DNA from 4 places in the Citricoccus sp. GCM10030269 genome. Region 1 is predicted to be linked to each of the others. Evidence: riboswitches for the same ligand, from Rfam matches in the RefSeq annotation. Region 1 holds a riboswitch; each other region holds the start of a gene.
The links. Region 1 has a riboswitch for S-adenosylmethionine ahead of ACFQQD_RS11640 (O-acetylhomoserine aminocarboxypropyltransferase/cysteine synthase family protein). Riboswitches for the same ligand answer to the same signal wherever they lie in the genome.
Positions count from the first base shown of each region.

Region 2: another riboswitch for S-adenosylmethionine. It lies ahead of ACFQQD_RS06095 (acyl-CoA dehydrogenase family protein); the one in region 1 lies ahead of ACFQQD_RS11640 (O-acetylhomoserine aminocarboxypropyltransferase/cysteine synthase family protein).
Region 3: another riboswitch for S-adenosylmethionine. It lies ahead of ACFQQD_RS05275 (ABC transporter ATP-binding protein); the one in region 1 lies ahead of ACFQQD_RS11640 (O-acetylhomoserine aminocarboxypropyltransferase/cysteine synthase family protein).
Region 4: another riboswitch for S-adenosylmethionine. It lies ahead of ACFQQD_RS05230 (acyl-CoA dehydrogenase family protein); the one in region 1 lies ahead of ACFQQD_RS11640 (O-acetylhomoserine aminocarboxypropyltransferase/cysteine synthase family protein).

Region 1 is NZ_JBHTCV010000005.1:964,754-969,160, forward strand. Features, by position in the region: gene ACFQQD_RS11635 (homoserine O-acetyltransferase) at 1-291, opposite strand, end outside; gene ACFQQD_RS11640 (O-acetylhomoserine aminocarboxypropyltransferase/cysteine synthase family protein) at 308-1,672, opposite strand; SAM riboswitch class IV at 1,744-1,858, opposite strand; gene ACFQQD_RS11645 (VOC family protein) at 1,990-2,646, shown strand; gene ACFQQD_RS11650 (CPBP family intramembrane glutamic endopeptidase) at 2,658-3,482, opposite strand; gene ACFQQD_RS11655 (aminoglycoside phosphotransferase family protein) at 3,540-4,407, shown strand, end outside.
Region 2 is NZ_JBHTCV010000002.1:652,043-656,449, reverse strand. Features, by position in the region: gene ACFQQD_RS06100 (LLM class flavin-dependent oxidoreductase) at 1-983, opposite strand, end outside; gene ACFQQD_RS06095 (acyl-CoA dehydrogenase family protein) at 1,127-2,368, opposite strand; SAM riboswitch class IV at 2,470-2,584, opposite strand; gene ACFQQD_RS06090 (queuosine precursor transporter) at 2,752-3,426, opposite strand; gene ACFQQD_RS06085 (ABC transporter substrate-binding protein) at 3,613-4,407, opposite strand, start outside.
Region 3 is NZ_JBHTCV010000002.1:473,706-478,112, forward strand. Features, by position in the region: gene ACFQQD_RS05265 (ABC transporter permease) at 1-233, opposite strand, end outside; gene ACFQQD_RS05270 (aliphatic sulfonate ABC transporter substrate-binding protein) at 248-1,261, opposite strand; gene ACFQQD_RS05275 (ABC transporter ATP-binding protein) at 1,363-2,208, opposite strand; SAM riboswitch class I at 2,212-2,309, opposite strand; SAM riboswitch class I at 2,486-2,578, shown strand; gene ACFQQD_RS05280 (acyl-CoA dehydrogenase family protein) at 2,586-3,842, shown strand; gene ACFQQD_RS05285 (LLM class flavin-dependent oxidoreductase) at 3,925-4,407, shown strand, end outside.
Region 4 is NZ_JBHTCV010000002.1:460,763-465,169, forward strand. Features, by position in the region: gene ACFQQD_RS05225 (tannase/feruloyl esterase family alpha/beta hydrolase) at 1-2,208, opposite strand, end outside; SAM riboswitch class I at 2,388-2,483, shown strand; gene ACFQQD_RS05230 (acyl-CoA dehydrogenase family protein) at 2,581-3,876, shown strand; gene ACFQQD_RS05235 (MFS transporter) at 3,873-4,407, shown strand, end outside.

The DNA.
Region 1 (4,407 bases):
CACCACGAACCAGGTGTCCGTGTCGATCGGGCGGCCCGGACCGACCATGCCTTCCCACCAGCCGTCCTCCGGAATCTCGGAGGACGAGGCCACATGGGTCGAACCCGTGAGGGCATGCAGCAGCAGTACGGCGTTCGACTTCTGAGCGTTGAGCGTGCCCCACGTCTCGTAGGCGATGTCCACGGCGGGCAGGTGACCCCCGGACTCGAAGTCGAAGGCACCGGTCCGCAAGGAGTGCAGGCCGCCGTCGGCCAAACCTGTGCCGGATCGCTGAGGGGTGATGGTAGTCATGCGGATGGCTCCGGCCCTAGGCGCTCACGTCTGCAGCGGCGAAGCCGTTGTCCAGATCGGCGAGGATGTCATCGATGCTCTCGATGCCCACGGACAACCGGATCAGTCCGGGGGTGACGCCGGCGGCACGCTGTTCGTCCTCGGAGAGCTGCGAGTGCGTGGTCGAGGCGGGATGAATGACCAGTGAACGCACATCTCCGATGTTGGCCACGTGGTGGTGCAGACGCAGCGCATCCACGAACCGCGCCCCGGCCTCACGTCCGCCGGCGATCTCGAACGAGACGAAACCGGCGGGACCGTCCGGGAGGTATCGCTTCGCGAGGTCGTGCCAGGGGCTGGACTCCAGGCCCGGATAGATCACGGTCTCGACCAGGGCGTGCCCGTCGAGGTACTCCGCCACGCGCCGCGCGTTGGAGACCTGGCGCTCCATCCGCAGAGACAGTGTCTCCAGACCCAGGTTGATGAGGAAGGCGTTGAAGGGACTGATGGCACTGCCGTAGTCACGCAGCAGCTGCACCCGGGCCTTGAGCACGAACGCCAGATTGGCGCCGAGGATGCCGTTGACGCCGAGGTCACGGGCGAACACGATTCCGTTGTAGCTCTCATCCGGGGTGTTGAATCCGGGGTAGCGCTCCGGCTGTGAGGCGAAGTCGAAGGTGCCCGCGTCCACGATCGCCCCGCCCATGGCCGCCGCGTGGCCGCCGAGGTACTTGGTGGCCGAGTGCACCACGATGTCCGCTCCGTGCTCGATCGGGCGCAGCAGGTACGGCGTGGCCAGGGTGTTGTCCACGATCAGCGGCAGACCGGCGTCGTGGGCCAGGTCGGCGATGGCGCGGACGTCCATCACGTCACCGCGGGGGTTGCCCAGGGTCTCCCCGAAGAGAGCCTTGGTGTTGTCCTGGATGGCATTTTTCCACTCGTCTTGATCGTCCGGATCCTGAACGAAGGTGGTGGTGATGCCGATCTTGGCCAACGTGTGCTTGAACAGGTTCTGAGTGCCGCCGTAGAGGGAGGCCGAGACCACGATGTGGTCTCCGGCACCGGCCAGGTTGAGCACCGAGAAGGTGGTGGCGGCCTGCCCCGAGGCGAGCAGCAGGGCACCAACGCCACCCTCGAGTGCGGCGATCTTGCCCTCGACGGCTTCCTGGGTCGGGTTGCCGATGCGCGAGTAGATGGGACCGAGGTCCTTCAGCGCGAAGCGATCCGCGGCGACGTCGGCGCTTGGGAAGTCGAAGGAGTTCGACTGAATGATCGGCAGCACGGTGGCCCCGAAGGCATTCTCCTCCGGGATCCCCGCGTGGAGTTGACGGGTCTCGAAGCCCCACTCGCTCTGGGGGTCGGCGTCGGGGGTGTTGTCTGGCGTGTTCGGGGTCTCAGTCATCTGACGGCTCCTGTCTATCCAGGGCCACCCACTGGTGCCGACTGACGTGGTGCAGTCCATGCCGGCATGGTGGCCCGCGCTTGCCGGTGCCGGTTGGCACCTGCCTGGTCTTCACCCGGGGCACCCCACCGCGAGCTGGAGGGTTGCCGGCCAGCAAGCCGGGGCTCAATGCTGGCGCTCATGACCTGGGCCCAGTTTGCCAGATCCTCCGCACCGTTTCATCCCCGCCGTCATCGCCGGTCATCCGGCTGTCATTCCGCCCGTCATGTCGAGTGAGGTTAACCTAACCAATTCACCCCGCGAGAAAGTGCGACGATATGCACATGATGCGCCTGGATCACGTCTCGTACGCCGTTGGACCCGATGAAGGGCTCACCGCCACGGTGGCCCGCCTGGCCGATGCCCTGGGCATCGAACGGGTCAAGGGCGGAGTTCACCCCCGTTTCGGGACGCGCAACGCGATTTTCCCGCTGCGCAACCGGCAGTACCTCGAGGTGGTTGAAGTTCTGGACCACCCCTCCTCGGAGAAGGCCCCGTTCGGCCAGGCTGTCCGTGCTCGCTCTGAAATGGGCGGCGGCTGGATGGGCTGGTGCGTCACCGTCGACGACCTCGGACCGTTCGAAGAGCGCCTGGGCCGTCAGTCTGTGCCCGGTAACCGCAAGTTCCCGGATGGCCGCGAACTGACCTGGCGCCAGATCGGCATCAAGGGTCTCATCGCGGACCCCCAGGTGCCCTATCTGCTCCGCTGGGACGACGGCACGGAGGACCTGCATCCCTCGCTGGCCGCCGAGCCGCAGGCGGAATTGTCCTGCATCACCATCGCCGGATCTCGCGAGCGCGTCCGCGACTGGCTGGGGCTGGACGATCCTCAGGAGCGGGTCCAGGACCTCAACGTGGAGTACGAGGCACCCTCCGGCACCCCGGGCATCCTCTCCGTCACCTTCGACACCCCGAAGGGCAACGTCACCATCTGACGTTGGGGTAGTTAAGTGCCGAACAGGCCCAGCTCGGCCAACAGGGGGTAGGCCACGAAGCCGGTCGCGTCCAAGAGGAAATGCGCCACGACCAGTGGCATCACGCGTCGGTACCGCAGATACACCGCGCCGAAGATCAGCCCCATGATCAGATTGCCGATCCCTGGCCCCGCCCCCTGGTAGAGGTGGTAGGTGCCCCGCAGGATCGCACACCCCACCAGCACGGTTACCGGATGACCAGGCACGACGGCGCCGCTGGCCCACGTGCGCAGCTCACCGAATCCCGCCCGCAGCTGCTGCAGGTACCCGAGCCGGTCGAACAGCCAGGCCACCACGATGATCTCTTCCAGCAGACCGTGCCGCAGCGCGGAGAACAGCAGCACCGGGGTGGTCCACCAGTACTCGTTCAGATCGCTGCCGACGATGGCCGTCGTGACTCCGGCGGCACGGCCGGCGGCGTAGACGGCGAGCGTGCCCAGGCCCATCGCCACGAACAGTCCGATCCCCCACGCGAGATCCCGGCCCGGCCGGCGAAAATCCAGTCCGAAGGTGCGGAAGGGATTGCGGCCGCGAATCCATACCAAGTGCATCACGAGCAGCACGGGGACCAGAGCGAAACCAATGTCCAGCACCTGATACGTCAGGTCGAAGTACTGCCGGTCATCGAGGGCGGGATTCAGGGTGGTGGTCTGTCCGGACAGTGGTGCCTGGCTCATCTTGTCCAGGAGGTTGACGACCGCGTACACCGCCGACTTGCCCAAGGACAGCGCCAGCACGATCACGATCTCCCAACGAACCGTCTTGGCAGATGGCACGGGAGCAGCGGTCAACGTCACCGCTCCAGTGTAGGAGTGGAACGGTGCGGACGTGGCGGGTCGCGCTACCGTGGTGGCATGGCCTCCGCTCCGAGCTGCGAGGATGTGACCCTCGCTCGTGCTGCTGCCGCGCTGCCGCTCGAGGATGCTGTGGCCACCGATCCAGACTTGTTCCGACGCCTGGCCACGGCGGACTGGTCCACCGGGGTCGTCGAGGAAGGCGGTCAGTTTCACCGCGTCCTCGTGTTGCCGGGCATCGGTGCGGTGCGGATGGCCCGCACCGCCGAGGCGGCGGACCGTCTGCCGGTGCGCACAGCTCTGGTGCAGGCGCTGGCCGCGACGGCGGAGCTGCCGTTCGCGCTTCCGGTACCCCTGACTGAGGTGACTGTCGGGCCGGACGGGAGGGCCGCCGTCGTGCAAGAGTATCTTCCCGGCCAAGCGCACCCGCCGCACCAGGGCGACCCGGCCGTGCTGTGCCGGGTGTGCGAGGTGCTGCGGAACATCGAGACCGCACCGCTTGAACCCTATCTGGCGCCGCCGTTCGCGTTCCGGGGGCCGTGGACGCCGGACAAGGTCTCGGCCGTGCAGACACTCCCCGACCGGTTGCGCAGCGTCCACGGAGAGGATGTCTGGCCCGACGCTGACTTCGCCGAGACGGTCCGGCGACTGACCGAAGCGGTAGTCCGGTGGACGGAGGATCCGGTGGTGCCGCCGTCGTTGGTCCATGGGGACCTGGCGGGACACAACATGCGGTGGGAGCCGGTCGATCTCGCTGCCGTTGGGAGACGTTCGCCTGCCATGGCGGGCAGCACGGGGTGGCAGTTGACCGGGATCCTTGACTGGGACTTGGCCACCGTCTGGGATCCGGCCCTGAATCCGGCCTACCTATGTCTCTGGCACGGCGAAGACCTGGTGGACGACGTCGCCCGGGACCGTTTCGAGGCGC
Region 2 (4,407 bases), on a different contig from region 1:
TAGACCCGGCCGTCCGGATCCACCAGAGCCGAGTGCGCCAGGTACCCCTCGATCGAGGCGTACTCTTCGGCTTCCGCCAGCTTCCGTTGGGCCTCCTGCTCGGTGTCGCCGATGATGAAGCTCAGCCCTTGGAAGAACTTGATGTCCTCTGGGGCCCTACCGGCCTCGACAGCACGGCGTCGGGTGTCGTCGATCTGCTGACGGGCGATGCCCGGGTCTGCGGCGGTGAGGAAGACCGCCTCCGCGTTGCGGGCGGCGAAGTCGCGTCCGGAGGCCGAGGACCCGGCCTGGAACAACACCGGCGTGCGCTGAGGGGACGGCGGCGGCAGGTGGGGTCCTTCCACGGAGTAGCGCGGACCCTCGTGACGGATCTTGTGCACCCGGGCGGGATCGGAATAACGCGAGCCGGCGCGATCCTTGAGCACCGCTCCCTCATCCCAGGATCCCTCCCACAGCTTGTAGGCCACGTCCACGTACTCGTCCGCCCAGGCATAGCGCTCCGTGTGGTCGGTCAGCCGGGGCAGGCCGAAGTTCCGGGAGCCGTTGTCCTGCGTCCCGGTCACAATGTTCCACGCGATTCGCCCGTGAGAGAGGTGGTCCAAGGTCGAGATCTGGCGGGCGAACTGAAACGGATGGGACTGGAACACATTCGAGGTGGTGGCCAGACCCAGGTGCTCCGTCACCACGGACAGCGCCCCGAGCAGCACGGTGGGGTCGTTGGAGGGAATCTGCAGCCCCTCGTTCACATACACGGAGTAGTCGGCGTCGGCATCGCCGTAAAGGCCCACCACGTCGGCGAAGAACATCGCATCGAACTTGGCCGCCTCCAGCGTTCTGGCCAGGTCGACCCAGGTGTTGAGGTCAGTGAACTCCGTCTGTCCAGCGTCCGGTCGGCGCCATTGGCCGTGGTGGATGTGGCTGGTGGTGTTCATGACGAAGGCATTGAAGTGCAGCGGGGTCCGGCGGGCGTGCTGGGTGCTCATGGGATTCTCCTGAGGAGTGGGTAGGTCTCGGGTGAAGGGATGCTCGGTTGGTCCGGGTGGTCCAGGTGGTTCGGGTGGTCCGGGTGGTTCGGGTGGTTCGAGGCGCAGAGTGACAAGACCACGTCACTCTGGTGGGGGCACGGTCACTTTGCGCCAGAGGGGGCGGAGCCGATGCGGTAGGACCGGGCGGGCGGAATCCCGTTGACCTCCCAATCGCCGATAATCCGGGCTCGGTAGATCAAGGGATTGTGGCTGGCCAGAACGCGGGCATTGCGCCAATGACGGTCCAGCGCTCGGGAGCGGCTCACCGCGGAGGCGCCGCCGACCTCGAATAGCCGGGTGGTCGCGGCCAGCACGTTCTCCGCCACCACCTGTTGGGCCTGGTAGACGCGGACGTACACCGCGTTGACGTCGTCCTCCGGCAGCTGTTCGCCGGCCGCCTCGCGTTCCAACAGACCGCCCAGGGCGGTGACGACGGAGTCGACGGCGGCCCGAGCGGCGAACGCGGCGGAGGAGATCTCCCCGACGATCTGCAGGACTTGGGCGTCATCCCGGGGCAGTTCGGCCGCCCCATGACTGAAGGAACGCCGTCGCCCCTGGACGTACTCACTCACATCTCGCACGGCGGCCTGCGCGATGCCGGCTAGCGTCGCCAAGTGAATGAATTGCCAGGTGGCCTGCCCCGTGGCCACTCGCGTTCCGTCGTCGAGGCCGCCGACGTAGACCTCCTCGGCGGCCACGGGGGTGTTCTCGAAGATCGTGGTCCCGGACGCGGTCAGCTGCTGACCGAAACCGTCCCAGTCGTCCAGCGCCGTGACTCCCGGCGCGTCCGCGGGCACCACGGCGGCGATCTCCTCGCCGTGGGCATCCACGGCGGCCACGATGATCCAGTCGGCGTACAGCGTCCCGGTGGAGTAGTGCTTCCGGCCGTTGAGTCGCCAGGTTCCCTCGACGTCCTGGACGAGGCGGGTGGTCCCCTCACCGATGGCATTGTTCACCTCTGTGATGGCATTCCCGACGACGGCCCCGCCGCCGATGCGGCGCAGCCACCGCTCGCGGAACGCCGGGTCTGGATGCCCGAGAATGTTCTCCTGGTTGACCAGGTGGGCCCGCAGCGCCTGGGTCAGGTTCGAATCGGAGGCTGCCAGCTCGATGATCAGCTCGGCGGATTGGGCGAAGTCGAGTCCGGATCCGCCGTAGTCGACCGGGACCCGCAGCGAAGTGAAACCGGCCTCGGCGAGGCGCCGGACGACGTCGCGATCAATGCTCCGCTCAGCCTCTCGCGTGGCGGCGCTGTCGGCGATGGAGGCGAAGATCGGGGCGAGCCCTTCGCGGAGGTTGGCGAACCGGTCGGCGGTCAGGAATCCGGTGGCGAGGGCGGTCATGGCGAGGCCTTTCCGTCATGGCCCACCGCAAGACTGCGCCGGAGAACGACGGTGTGCACAGCTGTTCAGAGCCGACCGGCCCAGTACACGCGTCCTCGGTGGTGCCGTACTTGCCCCTCGGCGGTCGCCGGGGGCCGAATCATCACCTGGAGCACCCCACTACAGCGAGAGGGTTGCCGTCCGGTCAGCCAGGGCTTCACACCGGAGCTCGTGATTCTTCACAGAACGTTAGGGACGGCTCTGGGCACCGTCCAGCACGGTCGTCATCTTTCGCCGTTTCGCGCGCTCGAATGGACCTCGAGCGCGGATGGCGTCGCCCGGCGCCAGAATGTGACCCGCCATGACGACGCTGTTGCCGAATCCGAGACTCGGCCACGCGCAGGTCAGCCGGCGTACGCGGGTTCGGCCTTCTTGACCCGGCCGATGACCCACATGGTCACCGGAGACAGCACGATTTCGACCACGGACTTGAACACGAAGCCGACCACCACGTAGTTGAGGAAGGTGGGGACGTCCGTGATGCCGATGACGCCGGCGGCGATGGAACAGAACACCAGGGTGTCGAGGAACTCGCCGAGCAGAGTGGAGACCGCGAGCCGGCCGAAGAGCAGGCGCTCCCCGGAGCGGCGCTTGAGCCGGACCATGAGCCAGGAGTTCGCCAGCTGGCCGATGAGGAAGCCGAGCAGGGACCCGAGGACGATCAGCGGCACCGGCGCCAGGGTGCGGACCAGCGCGTCCTGCCCCGCGTACCACTCGGCGCCGGGCAGCGCGATGACGATCCAGTAGCACAACGCGGCGAAGACGGAGAGGGCGAAGGTGGTCACGATCGCCCGCCGGGACGCGCGGAATCCGTAGACTTCGGACACCACGTCACCGACGATGTACGCGAGCGGGAAGAGGAAGAATCCGCCGTCGGTCACGATCGGGCCGAAGGTCACGCCCTTGGTGGCACCGAGATTGGACAGGATGAGCACCACGGCCATGATCGCCGTGAAGACGGCGTATAGGCCGGTGCCGGTGGGGGCGAAGCGGGCGGGGGCAGGGTCAGTCTGGGTCACGTGGGGTCCTTGGGGTGGTGGTTCGCCGCACGCCTTCCCGAGGAGACGGCGCCGGCTGTATTAGCACTCACTGCTGTCCGGACGCGGCGGCTGGCGGTCTCTGCGACCCCGCACGCACCTGCTGCCCCAGGTGGCGTCTCGAACAGACCCTGATTCTTCCATATCCGCCGTCGACGGACCCGAAGACTAGTCGACGATCATGGCCTCCAAATCGGGCTCCCGGTCGATGAAGTCGTACTTCACGGCGAGTTCACCCATCGCCTGGAGCTGTTCCTCGCGGATCTCGCCGCCGAGGTCGTCCAGCTTGAGGCTCGTGGCGACCTCTTCGGGCAGGCTCAGGAACTCCGGAAGCAGCTTCTTGGCGTCATCGGTGTTCTCTTCCGTGGCGGCGAGCGCCTCCGTGATGGCCGCCTGGAACTTCTCCACGGTTTCGGGGTTCTCCTCGGCGAAGGTGCCGGAGGTGAAAGTGACCATGGTGGGCATGCCCTCAATGGAGTCGCGGAACGAGTAGCCGAGGAGCTCATTGTCCGGATTGTCCAGGGCCGTGGTCAGGAACGGTTCCGGGATCCAGATGGCGTCCGTGTTCCCCTGGTCGAGCTGAGCCGGCATGTCCTGGAACGGCATTTCGGCGAACTTGACCGCCGCCGGGTCAGCACCGCCCTGTTCAGCCAGATCCATGAGCGTGAGATCTCCGAGAGTGCGCAGTGCGTTGATGGAGGTCGTCTTTCCGGCCAGGTCACCGTAGTCCTCGATCCCGCTGTCCTTGCGGGTCACCACTCCGGAGGTGTCCTCGCCGTCGTCCGCCGAGTTGCAGTATCCCGCGACGATCCGCATATCCAGGCCCTGATCCGCCGCCGTGAGAACGGACAGTGGATTGCCGACCCCGACGTCCATCTGGCCGTTGGACACCGCGGGCAGCATGGCAGCCCCCGCGTTGGCGAGCGCGATCTCGACATCGAGTCCGTGCTTCTCGAAGATGCC
Region 3 (4,407 bases), on a different contig from region 1:
GCCTCCGGAGGGGGCAGCTGCACCGGGGAGAACAGGCCGGCCGCCGTGGCCGCCCACCAGGCCACCACCAGCAGGACCGGAACCACCAGCCCGACGACGGCGCGGCCGGTTCCCGTGGTCAGCACACCTGTGGTTCTGTTGGTTCCATTCGCCCCTCGGCGGGGACCGAGGGGAGCCCCGACCGGTTTGCCGTCGCTTGTCGGCTCCCGGGGCGGTCGGCGGGCGGTGTCCATCCACTCGGCGGTGCTCACTGCGTGGCTTCCTCGGCGAAGGAGGGCTCCAGCAGCTCGTCGAGGGCCGTGTCCACGTTCTCCTGGCTGGCCACGTCACCGGTCTCCACGAGGATCGGGCCGACGCGTTCCAGCACGTCCAGCTGTTCCTGACCCGGGACGGGGTTCACGTCGAGGTTGGAGCGCTCCTCGATGACCGTGGTGGCGACCTCCTCGTCCAGGCCGGCGACGTCGGCCAGGATCGCAGCAGTCTCCTCCGGATGCTCCAGTGCCCACGCACGAGCCCGTTCATAGACGTCCACGACCGTCTGGGCGAGCTCGGGGGACTCTTCGAGGAACGACTCTGTGGCGTTGAGGAATCCGTAGGTGTTGAAGTCCACGTTGCGGTAGAACAACTCGGCCCCGTCGGCCTCGGCGCCGGCCATGATGGGGTCCAGCCCGGCCCAGGCATCCACCGAGCCGTTGTTCAGCGCGGCGTTGCCGTCGGCGTGCTGAATGTTCTGGATCGTGACCTCCGAGGGGTCGACGCCGGCCTCATCCAGGCTCTGGATCAGGAAGAAGTAGGGATCGGTGCCCTTGGTGGCGGCCACGGACTTGCCCACCAGGTCGCTGACCTCGGTGATGTCGGAGTCCGGTCCCGTCACCAGGGCGGACCACTCGGGCTGGGAGTAGAGGCCGATCGTCTTGATGGGCGTGCCGTTGGCTCGTGCCAGCAGCGCGGCAGAACCGGCGGTTGAACCCACATCGACGGCTTCCGCACGCAGGGCCTCGTTGGCCTTGTTCGAGCCGGCGGACTGGAGCCAATTGACGGTGATGCCCTCGTCGGCGAGTTCCTCCTCGAGCCAGCCCTGGTCCTTGATGACCAGCGACAGAGGGTTGTAGGTGGCGAAGTCGATGTTCAGCTCATCGGTGGAGCCGCCGTTGCCCTCGGCGTTGGCCCCCTCAGCGGAGTCTTCGCCGGGCACGCAACCCGTGAGGGCGAGGGCGGTCGCGGCCAGGGCGGCAGCGGTGAGAGTCAGACGTGAACGCATGGGGATGCCTTTCAGTGAGGTGCAGGAGGTGCAGGAGGTGCAGGAGTGCAGTGAGGTGCGAAGAGGTGCAGTGCCGGTATGACGTCTGTACCGGTATGGCCTCAGTGCCGGTGAGCGTCGACGCCGAGGCCGGCCAGCAACTCGGACCGCAACTCGGCGAGCTCTGCCGAACCTCGGTCGCGCGGCCGATGGCCAGGGACGGTCAGGAGGGTGCGGGCCGTGGCCCCTGGGAGGGCTGTCGGGTCCGGATCCCGTCCCAGGAGCAGGATTCGGTCGGCCAGCTGGAGTGCCTCGTCCACATCGTGGGTGACCAACAGGACGGTGGTGGCGGTCTTGGCGTGGATGTCCAGGAGCAAGTCCTGCATCTTCAGCCGGGTCAAGGCGTCCAACGCCCCGAAGGGCTCGTCCAAGAGCAGCACCCCTGGCCGGCGAGCCAGGGCGCGGGCCAGTGACGTGCGCTGAGCCATGCCACCAGAGATGGCGCGTGGGCGGTGGTCGGCGTGGGCGGCCAAACCGACCAGATCGAGCAACTGGTCCACCCGCTCACGGCCCTCTGATCGTCCGGTGCCGTGCGGAAGCCCGAGCGCCACGTTCTGATGGAGGGTGCGCCAGGGCATCAGGCGTGGTTCCTGGAAACCCACAGCGGTGCGCGCATCGTAGGGACGCACGGGGGAGTCGCCGATGATGAGGTCCCCGGAGTGGCCCTGATCCAAGCCGCCGGCGACCCGCAGCAAAGTGGATTTGCCACACCCTGACGCCCCGATGATGGCCAGGACCTCGCCCGGTGACACCGTCAGGTCGATATCCCGCAGAACCGCCCGCTCGCCCTCGGCGGTCGGGAAAGACCGGCCCACGGAATGGAACGCGAGCGAAAGGCTCTGGCCGGTGCCCGCGGACGCAGTCCGCGCCTTCGCATGACTCGACTCGGCCAGGGCAGTCAACAGCATCACTCTCCATCGGTTCTGGCATGAGCACCGTGACCCGGCGATAAACCGGTGGGTTGCTGCGGCGTCTTCGAGCCAGATCTCTCGGCCGCTCTGGATGGTTGGTGGGTCAAGTGAACCAGGAGGCGAGGGGAGGGAGTAATGAAATGTCACCTTTCGTCACATGCGGACCCCTGGGCGTACCCCCGAGGTCTCACGCGTGCTCGGCGGGGACCGACGCGTCGAACTGTGACGCTCGAGTGGCCTGTACAGGGTCCGAACTGGTCTCATAGAGTCACATAAACCATCCAGAGCGGCCGAGAGATCTGGCTCAGCGACGCCGCAGCAACCCGCCCATCAGGGGTCCGGGTGCTACCGCCAGGACCGATGGAGTTGTTTCGATGCATCTTGGGTCTGCGACCGCCCCCTATCCCGCCCTCACTGCCCGCTTCCTGCCCGTCTTCGAGGAGGTCGCTCGAGGTGAGGCTGCCCGGGAAGCCGGGCGGCACCTGCCGTTCGCGGCTCTGGATCTCTTGCGGGACCAGGGGCTGGGAGCGCTCTCCGTGCCCCAGGACGCCGGAGGCCTGGGCGCCGGCCAGCAAGACGCCTATCGGCTGCTGATGGACCTGGCCGCGGTGGACGCCAACACCGCCCACTTGGTCCGCAGTCACCTCAGCTTCGTGGAGCACGTGCTGGCTCAATCGGATGAGGGCCGGCGAGAGCGGTGGCTGCAGCGCGTGGTGAACGGCGAGTTCGCCGGCAGCGCCCTGTCCGAGCACCGGGGGAGCGGCCTGGGCGAGGTGGGCACGACCGTGAGTCAGGATGCCGCCGGGAGTCTGATCATTCGGGGCACCAAGTACTACACCACCGGCTCCATCTTCGCCACGTGGACCCTGGCCACCGTCCGACTCGACGCCAGCGTCCAGGCCGGGATCCGGCGTCGGGTCCTGCCGACCGGCGAGCAGAAGCGGGACGGAACCGCGCTCGCCGTCGTCAGGGTCCGTCAGCCCCGCGCCACCGTCAAGGACGACTGGGACGGCTTCGGCCAGCGGCTCACCGGCACCGGGACCATGGAGTTCTCCGGGGCCGGTGTGGAGGAGCTGCTGGCCATGCCGCCGCCCGGGGGCCCGGTTCCCCTGCACCACGAGAACACCCTGATGGCCCTGCTCGCCGGGATCGGCCGTGCGGCTCTGCGCGATGGGGTGGAGCAGACGCGCAACCGGCGCCGCTCCGCCAATACCGGCGGGGGGCTGACGCCGCGCGACGACGACCAGCTCCTGGGCATCATCGGCGAGCTCTCAGCCCAACAGGCCACGGCTGAGGAGCTGGTGCGCGCCGCCGGCCGGGAACTGGACGCGGCACTGGCGGGCGACGACGGCCAGGAGGATCCACACGGCTCGGACGCGATGCAGCGGGCGGCACTGGCGGCCCACCGGGCGCACGTGATGGTGCCCAAGCTCGTGCTGGACACCTGTACCCGGATCTTCGACACGCTGGGAGCCTCCGCCACCAGTACCGAGCTGCAACTGGACCGGCACTGGCGGAATGCCCGGACCATCGCCAGTCATGACCCGGCGGCCTTCATGGCCCGCATGGTCGGCGACTGGGAGGTCAACGGCACCCAGCCGGTCCCGTATCTGGCGACCGGGCGAGTCTGAGCCGGGCCGCGACCCAACAAACGACCAACACATGACTGAACAGCCAAGAGACCAAACGACCATCACGAAGAGAAGGACCACGATGTCTGAACCGTCAACCGAACCGAACAACTCGCCCGGGCCCTCGCCGGAGGCGCTGCCCGAGGGCGTGCCCACCACGGCCGCCGGCCGGCGCGAGATCCTGTTCAACGCCTTCGACATGAACTGCGTGGCACACCAGTCCCCGGGCCTGTGGCGCCATCCCGAGGATCATGCCCGTGACTACAACACCCTGCACTACTGGATGAATCTCGCCCAGACGCTCGAGAAGGGTCTGTTCGACGGGCTCTTCATCGCCGATGTGCTCGGTCCGTACGACGTTTTCGGTGCTTCCGACGAGGCCACTCTCAAGGCCGGAACCCAGGTCCCCGTCAATGACCCCATCCTGGTGATTCCGCCGATGGCCGCCGTCACCGAGAACCTCACCTTCGGTGTCACCGCCGGCACCGCCTACGAACATCCTTATCCGTTCGCCCGCCGGCTGGCGACGCTCGATCATCTGACCGAAGGGCGTGTGGGCTGGAAC
Region 4 (4,407 bases), on a different contig from region 1:
GATGACCCGGTCGTACCGCTGCAAGAAGGCGGAGATCTCACCGCGGGTGATCGGATCGGACTGATTGAAGTTGCCCTGGGTGTCACCGACGGTGATGCCCTGGGAGGCCAGCCAGGTGATCGCGGCGTAGTTCGCCCCGCCCTGATTCAGGTCCTCGAAGGGGCTCGTCCCCGGGGCGGTGTGCTCCGGTTCGGCCAGCCGGTAGAGGAACGCGGCGAACTCTCCACGGGTCACGGACCTGGAGGGCTTGAAGGTGCCGTCAGCGTAGCCGGCGGTCACCCTCTCGGCGGCGGCCCAGGTGATCGGCGTGAAGAAGGCGCCGTTGACGTTGACGTCGTTGAACGGGCTTTCCTCGGGAGTCCTGAAGTCCGGCCGCACGTGGCGGTGGAGGAAGGCGGTGGTCTCACCCCGGGTGACATCGCGATTCTTCTGGAAGGTCCCGTCCGCATACCCCACAGAGATGCCGTTCTCGGCCATCCATTGCACCGGGGCGTAGAACGCAGATCCGGGAGGGTTGTCCGAGAAGGTCGGTCCGTCCTCGGTGCGGTCCACGACGCAGTCGAAGCTCGCCGCCGAGTCCTCGGACCCGGACCCCTGGTACTCGGGCCACGCCGGGTACTGGCACATCGGTCGAGTCCGGTCGGTTCCCTCGTTCGCGTCGACAGCGGTCAGCGTCTGCGGGGCCTGATCTTCCTCAACCCACGAGCTCAGGACTCCGAGGCCGTCCCAGGTGGCGTTGAACGGTCCGAAGCCGTGGCCGAGCCCCGGCACCTTGTAGTACCGGGCGTGATCCGCGAGCTCGTCACCGAACGTCTCCGTCAGCTGTTCCCAGTAGGCGTCCGAGTTGTGGGGGCTGATGAAGTCATCGGCGGTGCCGTGCGTCATGAGCAGCTTGCCACCGCGGTCGAAGAAGGGTTCCAGGCTCACATCCGAGACGTCCGTGATGGCGGCCAGCTCCTGGATGCGGTCCTCCCATTCGGTGGGATCGAACTCCATGGCGTCATAGTCGGGGTCCTGGGTGATGAGGTATTTCACGTTGGCTGCCCCGACGCTGTAGAGAAGACCCTCGGTGCCGGAGAGCGGATTGGACGGCTGGGGCGCGGAACCGAAGGTGGACCGCTGCCACAGGGCGCCCTCCAGGATCGGCCAGCGCCCGAACTCGGTCATGCCGGCGATCTCGATGCCGGGTGTATAGGGCGAATTGACCGTGTCAATCGCCTGGAGCTGTTCCGGTGTCAGGCATCGGTCCTCGTCGGTGGCGCCGGCTTCGCAGCCCAGCAGGTCCTCGACCGTATCGACGGTCATGACCTCGTTACATCCGGCCACGTTGGAGATGACGCCGTCCACGACACCGTCGAGCTCAACGGTGTCGCACACCTCATAGACGGTGTCCGTCAGTAGCTTGGTGTCTTCCGGGCTGAGCCAGGCCTTCCCGCCTTCCGCGTACATCGCACGGCCGACGTTGAGGGAGGACAAGTGCAGCATCATGACGTTGTACGCCGGGTAGTTGGCCACCACGCCCTCGTAGTCGTCGGGGTACCGCGCCGCGGCGTCGAGTGCCTCGTGCCCACCCTGCGAGCCGCCGATGAAGTAGGCGTAGTCCGATTCCTGTCCGTAGTACTCCTCCATGAGTACCTCGGAGACATCGTGGGCCTTCTTGATGGACCACAGCCCGTAGTCCTTCAACGACTCCTCGTTGAGGGCGAACTCAGCATCGAAACCACCTCCGGATTCATGCCCGCCGTCCGATCCGAGCGTCGTGTATCCCTGAGCCAGTGGGGTCTCGAGGTCGAGCGGCTGCAGGTTGTGGCGCCCGGTGCCGCTGACCAGGGTCCCGTTGAACGCCCCGCCCCCGAACTGCAGCGATTTTCCGTTCCAGTCGTCCGGCAGGTTCACCTGGAACCTCACGCCGGGGGCTTCCGGGTCGACCGGCAGCGTGCGGCCATTGACCTTGCAGTAGGATCCGTCCGTCTCATCGGAGACGGCTTCGGCGCTCTCGACGACGGCACCGGTCGTGGGGACGCCGATCTGGCCGGCGTCGATCTCGAGTCCCGTCAAGGCGGAGCATTGTTCGGCGCCGGCCTGTGCTGCATCGCCCGAACCTGGGCTCGTGCTGGCGTGGGCGGGGGCCGCGAACCCCGTCACCACCAATGAGGCCGCTGCCACGGTGCACGCCAACCGGCGCACTCGGCGGGTGAATGTGGACATGATGAACTCCCCTTCACGATGACTGTCAGCTCAGTCTTAGGTGACACTCAGGGTGTGTCAAGGGTCACACCCCAGTGCCGCCACAACGGGTTTGACGAGAACGGGCTTGGCGAGGAGGTGTGAAGTGATGTGACACTTGCCACGGGCGGCCGTCCTCCGTGAGCACTAGTCTGTCCGGGTAACCATCCAGAGCGGCTGAGAGACCTGGCTCGTTGACGCCGCAGCAACCCGTGGGATGTCCCGCAGACGGGTGCTACTGCCAGGACCGATGGATAGTCCACGGCCCCTTGAGAGGTGGACGACCTTCGCCCCCTGGCGATGCAGTCGTGCGCTCGGCTGAGGATTCCTTCGGTAGACCGAAAGGACCGCCGAATGACCGCCACACCGACCACCGGCATCGCCGTGACCGAGGGCAGGAACCTCGGCGCGGCTCTGCCGACCCAGTACCCCGAACTCCGACAGCACTTCCAGGCGCTCTTCGAGGAGATCGCCGCCGGTTCGCTCCAGAGGGATCTCGAGCGCGAACTGCCTTTCGACGTCATCCGGAAACTGGACGACGCCGGATTCGGCACCTTGCGCGTGCCCGCCGCCCACGGCGGCCCCGGAGTCAGTATCGAAGACTTCCTGCACCTGCTGGTCGACTTGGCCGAAGCCGACGCGAACGTGGCCCACATCTACCGCTCGCACTACGGCTTCCTGGAGTCGCTCCGGTTCCAGCCGCGGCAGATCCAGGAGGCCTGGTACCCGCGAGTGCTGGCCGGAGCGACAGTCGGCAACGCCTCCACCGAGAAGGGCGGCAACAGTCTGGGCACACTCAACACGGTGCTCCGTCAGGGACCGGACGGCGCGGTGCTCAGCGGGCAGAAGTACTATGCGACCGCCTCGATCTTCTCCGACTACACCCGGGTCTCCGCCGCCTTGGTGGATGACCAGGGTGAGCCGGTCACCGGCCGGCGTTTCGCCGTCGTCGCCACCGACGCTGAGGGCGTGAGCCTGGAGGACGACTGGGACGGCTTCGGCCAGAAGCTCACCGGAACGGGGACGGCGACGTTCGAGAATGTCCCGGTCGGTGAGGATGGCGTTCTGGACCGGGTGGCGGGTTCGCCGGAGGCCATCCACGAGGCGGCCTTCTTCCAACTCGTCCTGCTCAGCGTGATCGCCGGCATCGCCAAGGCCGCTCAGCGAGACACGGTGAGCACCATTCAGTCCCGCAAGCGCACTTTCAACACCGGTTCCGGACTGCCGTTCCGCGAGGATCCGCTGATTCAGGAAGCGGCCGGACGCATCGCCGCCAAGGCGTACACCGCCGAGGCAACAGTCCTGCATGCCGCCCGAGCGCTCGATGACGGCATCGCCGCCGCCGAAGCAGCCAGCGCCGACCGGCCGGAATTCACCGGGGAGATCCCCACAGCGTTGCATTGGTCCGAGCTGGCCGTCGAGCACGCCATGATCACCGTTCCCGAGTTGGGCATCGGTGCCGCTCAGGACCTGTTCCTGACCGTGGGCGCCTCGGCCACCTCCACGCGGAAGGGACTCGACCGGCACTGGCGCAACGCCCAGACGGTGGCCACACACAATCCCATCGCCTTCCGGGCCCGCGCCATCGGCGACTATCTCATCAACGGCACTCTGCCCGAGGGTCTGAATGCGATCGGGGACGCCCGATGAGCGGCGCTCCGGAAACAGTGGCTCCCGGGGCCCGCCGCGGGCTGCTGGACGGCAAGAAGCGGGTCCTCGCCTCCGCGGTCGCTGGAACCACCGTGGAGTGGTACGACTTCTATCTCTACGGCATGGCCGCGGCCCTCGTGTTTAACGTGCAGTACTTTCCCGGCTACACCGAGCTGGGGGCCACTCTGGCCTCCTTCGCCACTCTCGCGGTCGGGGTCATCATGCGGCCTCTCGGCGGTGTGATCGCCGGACACCTGGGTGACCGGCTGGGACGCAAGGCCCTGCTGGTCGGCTCGCTGCTGCTGATGGGTGTCGCCTCCACGCTGATCGGCATGCTGCCCACCTTCGACCAGATCGGCTGGTGGGCGGTAGCCGGATTGCTGTTGCTGCGTTGCCTGCAGGGCATCTCCGCAGGAGCCGAATGGGGCGGTGCCGCGCTCCTGTCCGTCGAACACGCCCCGGACCACCGGCGAGGATTCTTCGGATCGTTCACGCAGGTCGGTTCGTCGGCCGGCATGCTCCTGGCCACCG